2 regions of the Acinetobacter sp. YWS30-1 genome follow, and region 2 is predicted to be linked to the other one. Evidence: riboswitches for the same ligand, from Rfam matches in the RefSeq annotation. Region 2 holds a riboswitch; the other holds the start of a gene.

The links. Region 2 has a riboswitch for cobalamin ahead of O4M77_RS03505 (TonB-dependent receptor domain-containing protein). Riboswitches for the same ligand answer to the same signal wherever they lie in the genome.
Region 1: another riboswitch for cobalamin. It lies ahead of O4M77_RS02540 (TonB-dependent receptor plug domain-containing protein); the one in region 2 lies ahead of O4M77_RS03505 (TonB-dependent receptor domain-containing protein).

The regions. Positions count from the first base shown of each region.
Region 1 covers NZ_CP114606.1:545,883-550,103, reverse strand. Annotated here, with positions in the region: gene trpB (tryptophan synthase subunit beta) at 1-1,233, opposite strand, end outside; gene O4M77_RS02545 (phosphoribosylanthranilate isomerase) at 1,214-1,858, opposite strand; cobalamin riboswitch at 2,002-2,212, shown strand; gene O4M77_RS02540 (TonB-dependent receptor plug domain-containing protein) at 2,250-4,133, shown strand.
Region 2 covers NZ_CP114606.1:761,967-766,187, forward strand. Annotated here, with positions in the region: gene O4M77_RS03500 (autotransporter domain-containing protein) at 1-1,543, shown strand, start outside; cobalamin riboswitch at 2,150-2,300, shown strand; gene O4M77_RS03505 (TonB-dependent receptor domain-containing protein) at 2,427-4,221, shown strand, end outside.

The DNA of each region.
Region 1 (4,221 bases), 220 kb from region 2:
CATTTCTACGCCATCAATACGGGCAACAGTCATCAAGTCTTTATCACCACGACCAGAAACGGTCGCAATAATGATTTGATCCTTGTCCATGGTTGGGGCAAGTTTAGTGACATAAGCCATCGCATGTGAGCTTTCAAGCGCAGGAATGATCCCTTCGATCTTGGTTAGATCACGGAAACCTTGTAACGCTTCCTGATCATTGATCGGTACATAGTTCACGCGTTCCATATCTTTCAGGAAGCTGTGCTCCGGACCTACACCCGGATAATCCAGACCGGCAGAAATTGAATGCGTTTCAATGATCTGGCCTTCTTTATCAGACATCAGATAAGTACGGTTACCATGCAGTACACCGACGTGACCCGCATTCAGTGGTGCAGAGTGCTTGCCAGTTTCAATCCCTAAACCTGCGGCTTCAACACCATACATTTTCACATCCTGATCGTTCAGGAATGGATAGAACAAGCCCATTGCATTTGAACCACCACCGACACAAGCAACCAATGCATCTGGAAGACGACCTGCCTGTTCCTGAATCTGACGGCGTGCTTCACGGCCAATGATGGACTGGAAGTCACGAACCAATTGTGGATATGGATGTGGACCTGCCACGGTACCAATCACATAATAAGTTGAGTCAACATTGGTGACCCAGTCACGCATTGCCTCGTTCATGGCATCTTTTAATGTTTTAGAGCCACTTTCTACAGGGACAACTGTTGCACCCAGCAGACGCATACGGTAAACGTTCATCGCCTGACGTTTCACGTCTTCAGCACCCATGAATACCACACATTCTAGGCCTAAACGTGCTGCGATCGTTGCAGTCGCCACGCCGTGCTGACCGGCACCAGTTTCTGCAATAATGCGTTTTTTACCTGAAAGCTTAGCCAGTAAAGCCTGACCAATCGTGTTGTTTACTTTATGCGAGCCAGTATGGTTCAGATCTTCACGCTTTAAGTAAATTTGCGCACCACCCAACTCTTTAGACCATCGCTCAGCATGATATAAAGGACTAGGACGACCTACGTAGTAGGCTAGATCACGGTCGAATTCTGCCAGAAACTGTTCATCATCTTTCATGCGGAAATAAAGCTTTTCCAGATCTTGTAAAGCCGCCATCAGAGTTTCTGACACAAAACGCCCGCCATGGATACCGAAATGTCCACGCTCATCCGGGAATTGGGTATAGTCAATCACGGGCTTGTTGTGATTAGTACTTTGCTGATCCACGATGGACTCCTTGCATAAAGCGTTCTATGAGTTGTTGGTCTTTTATACCTTTTGCGGATTCGACACCACCACTAACATCAACAGCATAAGCCTGTGTGGTGTGAATTGCTTGCTCGATATTGTCCGGGTTTAAGCCCCCAGCCAGGATCAAGGGAATATCTAATTGAGGAAAGGTGCTCCAGTCAAAGCTGTGGCCGGTACCACCTTTTAAATCAGGATGCCATGCGTCTAACAGTACTGCGCTGGCCCCTGCTGTCTGATAACGTTGAATCTCAGCGACTACGTCCAGATCAGGTTTGACCTGAATCGCTTTATACCAGCGACGCCCAACCTGCTTTGCGATAACCTGACATTGTTCAGGGCTTTCATCACCATGGAACTGCAGAATATCTAGCGGAACAGTTTTTAAAATGTCCTGGATGTCATCTGCCGTACTATTAACAAATAAGCCAACCACTTGAATATAAGCTGGCACTGCTTTGACCAGCACTTCAGCTTGTGCCTGAGTCACGCTACGTGGGCTCGGTGGATAGAACACGAATCCAATGGCATCACAGCCGGCATTCGCAACAGCTTGGACGTCTTCAACTCGGGTGATTCCACAGATTTTGGCACGGGTTCGCATATAGTGTTGGCTCTGATTTACCAAGATATCAAGTAATCTATGAGATTGGGGTGAATCATTGTAATGCAAATCATCGATCTTGCGTAAAGTTCATACGGATTATTCTTGATCTTGATTGTTTAAGTCATAAGCAGACTTTATACTTGCCACAATTTGCAACGAGTCAAGGCCTTAAGGCTTTAGGGAAGTTGGTGCAAATCCAACGCTGCCCCCGCAACGGTAAAAAATGAAAAGCTTGTCTTTATAAATCTTCAGGATTTACACCACTGCATCAATATGTGGGAAGGTGGATAAGTAAGTATGTTTCAATACTGCATTTAAGTCCGGATACCTGCTTGTTGTGTTCTTTAACTCAATCATTCACGGGGAGTGAATGTATGGAGCACATCTCATGTCTATTCCATTTCAACCTACTGCCTTGGTAGGTGCGATCGCACTTGCGTTGGGTTTTACTTCATCTGTTTTTGCTAACGAGCAAAAAATTGCTCAAGCTTCTTTAGATACGATTGTGGTTACAGCAACTCGTTCTGCAGAAAACATTGAAAATGTCCCTGCACGCATCTCGATTATTGAGCCTGCAATTCTTGAGCAATCATCGATTACATCACTTCCAGAACTATTAAAGAATGATGCATCTATCAACATGGTTCAAGCAGGAGGTATTGGTCAACAATCATCGATCTTTTTACGTGGTACTGAATCAGATCATACCCTCGTATTACGTGATGGTGTTCGACTTAACACAGCAACATCTAACGCAGCATCTTTGGCTTTTATTGATACCACTGATATTAAACAAGTTGAAGTATTAAAAGGTCCTGCCTCTGTACTTTATGGCTCAGATGCGATTGGCGGTGTTGTTCAAATCATTACCCAAGCCCCTAAAAAGTCGGGTGGATTTGTTACAGGCGAAATCGGTGAAAATAAAACGTATAAATCTGTAGTTGGGGCTGATTTAGCAGAAAATGGGATCTATACTCAAATCCGCGGTCAACGCCTTGAAACTGATGGTACGATTGTCACAGATATTCCCAACACCCCCAAAGCAAGTTTTGATCAAAAAGGTTTTACCACCAAATTAGGCATTGATAAAGCCCAATACAACGCAAGTATCGAATACAGTGAAAATCAAGGCTCAAGCCAATACGATGATTATGGTGCACAACGCTCTCATAACTTTGAAAATAAATTATTCACTGCAAAGAGTGCACTCAAATTAAATGATCAGTGGGAGCTTAATGCGCGCTACTCTAAATTTGAAGACAACCTTGTCCAAAATGATTTAACTGATATATATAATTGGGTACAAGATGAAATTACAGGTGATTGGAATTCTACCTATGTTGGCTCAGAAATTGACTACACTTTAAATGAACGTCAAGAATATGACCTGAATGCTCGATGGAAGCTAACACCGCATCAAAATATATTAATTGGTGGAACGATTAACAAATCAGATGTTAATAGTCTAAGTTATGGAACTGAATATAATACGTCATTAGATTCAAATGGATATTATGTTCAACATCAATTTAATAATGATAAATTGAATACTCAATTGGGTATTCGCTTAGAAGATAATAAGCAGTTTGGCGAACATACTGTAGGTCAAGCTGCACTTCGTTATAAACTTACATCAGATACAAGTGTATATACCAATATCGGTACTGCTTTTAGAGCACCAAGTGCAAATGATTTATACAGCTCATCAGGTAATCCAAATTTAGAACCAGAGGAAAGCATTTCATATGAAATTGGTTTAAATCAAAATTATTCACATGGTTTTAGCTCTGAATTTAGCTTATATCGTAATGAAATTGAAAACTTGATCACCTATAAAGCAGGCGAAAATCAAAACATTAAAAAAGCGATTCTGACAGGATTTGAATCAGCATTGAAATGGCAAGCTGATCAATTCTATACACGTCTATCATATAGCTATGTTCAACCTAAAGATGACTCAGATAATCGTGATCTCGTTCGTCGCCCACGTCACCATGCTACTGTAACTGTAGGTATGACGAATGAAAACTATGGCTTGGGCTTGTCTTTAAATGCAAAATCTAGTTCCAAAGATTGGGACTACAAACATGATAATCCAGGTTATATGACAGCAGATTTCAATGCTCATTGGAATCTAAATCCATCTGTTAAGCTTTTCACAAATATTCAGAATATGGGCGACACTAAATTCAAAACTTCATATCAAGATTATGGAAACTACTACTTAAATGGTGGTCGTCTTGCTTCTGCCGGTGTGACCTTTAAATACTAAGTTCAACCTTTTTAGAAATACTTTTGAGAATCATGTCATGCCTATGGCATGATTCTTTTTATATTCAGCATTTAAAAAATTAAGGAAT
Region 2 (4,221 bases):
CAACAATACTTTCTTTGGCAATACTGTTGTAAGTGATGGTGAATTGCGTGTGAATGGCAGTATTGAATCTCCATTAACTGCTGTATATAGCACAGGTTTATTAACAGGTGCTGGTAAGGTTGGTGCTGTTGATAATGGTGGTACTGTTTCAACGGAAAAAGGTCGCTTAACTATCGCTGGTGACTACAATCAGTATGAGCAAGCAAAATTAGTGTATGGCTTGGAACACTATTTAACTGTTACTGGTGTTGCTAATCTAGATGGTGCGTTAGAAGTTACTGCTCAAGATCAAAAAATGGTTACTGCTGGTAAACATGATGTAATTAAAGCAGGTTCTATTACAGGTGATTTTGATACGGTTACTGCTAAGAGTGCATTCTTGCAAGTCGGTGAAACCACTAAGGATGCTAATACTTATTCAGTAGATGTTCAGTTAAAAGATGCTAAAGTAGCAGGTACTTTGAACGGTGGTCTGTCTAATGCTTCTGGTGATTTAGTTAACCAACTTATGGCTAAAGCGAATGCGCAAGCTGTGAATGGTGAATCAACTGAATTAACCAGCTATGTAGCGAAAGTACAGCAAGCGGTGACTGCTGAGCAAGCACAAGCTGTCTTGAATACTAATGCGGGGGCGTTATTTGCGGAAACACCATCTGTATTATTGCACAACGATGCAATGACCAATGCGCAAGTCGCTCAACGTGCATTCCAAGTATCTAAACAAGGTGTAACAGGTGCGTGGGTAAATGGCGCTTATCAGGAGACTTCTACAAAAGCTAAAGGATGGGATAAGGTTGATTCAGAAATCTCAACTTTGACCGCTGGTTCGGATTTCCAAGTGGCTGATAATGCGATTTTAGGTGCTTATGTTTCAACTTACAAAGATGACTCTAAGTTTTCAGAATCAAATGGTACAAGTGAAACTGACCTGACTACCTTTGGTGTTTATGGTAAATGGAATACCGCATCAGACTTGTATTTCGCAGCTAATGCTCAATATGGTTTTGGTGATGTTGAATTTAAACGTAGCGTAACAAACGGTGTGGATTCAGAGCAAAGCAATGCTAAATCTGATTTAGATAAGTATGGTGTATACGGTGAAGTAGGTTATAGCTTCATTAACAATCAATGGTCTGTATCCCCATATGCTGCACTAAGCTTTAACAGTGTTACTTTGGACAAGGTTAATGAATCTAGTGAAATGGGTGTTACTGTTGATGATGTAACAGCTAAAGAAAATAAACTGCACGTAGGTGTTCGATTCGACTATCAAGTTACTAAAAACTTGGCGCTAGGTGGTTATGGTGAATATGCTAATGCGGTAGATCGCTCTTTACCAAATGTTAGCTTGGCATCAAACGTAGATAATACTGTTGGTGTGAGCTACCAAGCACCTGCTTACGACAAGGATTACTTCTTGTATGGCATTACATTCAACTATCTAACAAACAACTCTAAATGGAATATGTTTGGTGATGTAGCAGGAAATGCGAAAAATTCTGATGATATACAAGCTCAATTAGGGCTTAAGTATATGTTTTAATGTGAAATTATTTTGTAAAATTTAATCATTAATCAGATTGTTGGGCGAGTTTAAGGCTATTGAAATATCTTATAAATTTTAAATAAATAGGTATTGAAATTTCAATTATGTATGCTTTATTGACTAACATCAAATGTTAACTTAGATAAATTAGTATATAAAAAAGGCTATTTTCTAGGAAAATAGCCTTTTCTCTTCAAATTGAATGAGAAGACATGTCGAAATTTTGGGAGAAATTGGATTAGCTACTTTTCTAAGAAAGAACGTCTGTTTCTATGAAAAGGTTATGCAAACTTAAGATTTATTAGTTCTAAGCTAAATAAATCTTTGCCACATTTTTTGCCACACTTTTTTTAATGGCTATCACAAACTATCATATGCAAGTAATTGAATAATAGATAATTCAATAACTTATATTAGATAGAAATTGATAGGGTTGAGTTCTAGTGAGTGAATAGCCACCAATTTTGTAGACATCTTTTAATTAGATATGGAGGTTAAGTTGACCTTAAATATTATTACTTCCTATATTCCTTAGAAAATTTAGCTTTATGAGAGTAATACGAATAATCAGAAACAGTTTGACTTAGCAAGGACTTAGTTTTAGTCTCTGCACCTGCTTCAGGTGCTTCTATAGAGAAGTGAAACTGGGAAGTTAGTACAATTCAAATTGTAAGCTAACACTGCCCCCGCAACGGTGAATAGGTTATTTCAATATCCTTAAGTCCGGAGACCGGCCTGTTGCATAACCTAACTAATGCGGCGGGCGTTAAAGAAGGGATTGCATACTTCTATTATATTGAGTTGGTATTGCTTACCCAAAATCCGTCCGCGCGCTTCACATTTATATTTGCACGGGCGGTGCGAAATTTTGGGGTATATCATGAATAAAATGTATACAATCGCTTTAGGTGGTTTGTTAGTCTTATCTCCATTGTCTATGGCAATGGCAGCAGAAAAAACTGTTTTCCAACTTCCTAAAATTAATGTCGTTGCTAACTTGGTTGAGCAAGCAAATACTGATACGTTAGCTGCTGTAACAGTGATTGAACGTGAAGAAATTGAACGTAAACAGTTTAGCTCTTTACAAGATTTATTACGTACGATTCCTAGTATTAGTTATGTCAATACAGGTGGATTAGGTCAGACAACGGGTCTTTCAATTCGCGGTACAAACTCCAATGCTGTATTGGTTATGGTTGATGGGCAAAAACTAGCATCAGCAACAACTGGTCAAACAGCAATTGAACATCTACCAATTGATCAAATTGAGCGTATCGAAGTTGTTCGTGGCCCACGTTCTAGTTTGTATGGTTCTGAAGCTGTAGGCGGCGTTATTCAAATTTATACACGTAAAGGTACTGCAGACGGTATTAAACCTTACGCATCATTAAAATATGGATCACACGAAACTTATGATGCGAATGTGGGTGTTGATATCCGTAAAGAGAATACCTGGATGAGTGCGAGTTTAGCTGGCCTAAAAACGCAAGGTCTAGATGTTCTTACGTCAAAAACCGAAGAAGATAAAGATGGCTATAAGAATGTTTCTGCATCTTTAAAAGCGGGTCATCAATTCAATGAACTCTTCGCTATCGAAGTCAATGCTTTACATGTTCAAGGGGAAGCTGAGTATGATGGTGGAGTGAATCCTGAAAATGAGATTCAACAGAATGTATATGGTGCTGGCTTAACGTTTACTCCAAATGATATTTGGACAAGTAAATTCAATGTTGGCATTAGCCAAGATAAGTACGAGACTTTCGATTCAAAGAAAACAACCGGTAAGTTTGATACAGAAAAACAAACTGTTTCATGGTTAAACACGATTGAATTTAATAAAAATCATAGCTTGGTGGCAGGTGTTGATTATCTAAATGATAAAGTAACCAGTTCAACCGACTATGATGAAAAAGAACGTAATAACATTGGTTTGTTTACACAATATATCGGTCAATTTAATGCAGTAAATTTACAAGCTGCTTTACGTTCGGATGATAATGAGCAATTTGGACAGCATACGACAGGAAATATTGCTTTAGGTTATCAATTTAATGATTACTATAATGCTTATATGTCTTATGGAACGGCTTTCCGCTCACCAACATTTAATGATCTTTACTATCCTGGTTGGGCGAATCCAAACTTAGAACCTGAAGAATCTGAAAATATTGAAATTGGATTCAAAGGCTCGCAGTTAATAGATTGGGAACTTATTGGTTTTGTAAACAAAATTGATAACCTGATTGCCAACCAAAATAACGGTCAAGCAAAAATTAAAGGTATTGAACTCAGCTTGGGGCAAAATTTTGATGCTTTATCATGGAATGTAAACTATACCTACCAAGATCCGGAGAATCAAAATCCAAATGCTAAAGGTAAACAGCTAACATTTAAACCTGCACAATTATTTAATGCGAGTCTCGATTATAAAGTTGAAGATTGGACAATTGGTGGCTCGGTACATGCAGAAGAAAAGCGTTATACAGATGCGCTAAACACAGCAAAATTAGCAGGTTTTGCAATCGCGGATGTGCGTGTAGCGTACCAAGTAACACCTGAATTTAGTGTACAAGCTAAATTAGCAAATATGTTTGATAAAGAGTATTACACCAACAACTCTTGGAACGGTGATGTTTATCGTCAAGATGGTCGTACTGCTTGGGTGACCTTGCGTT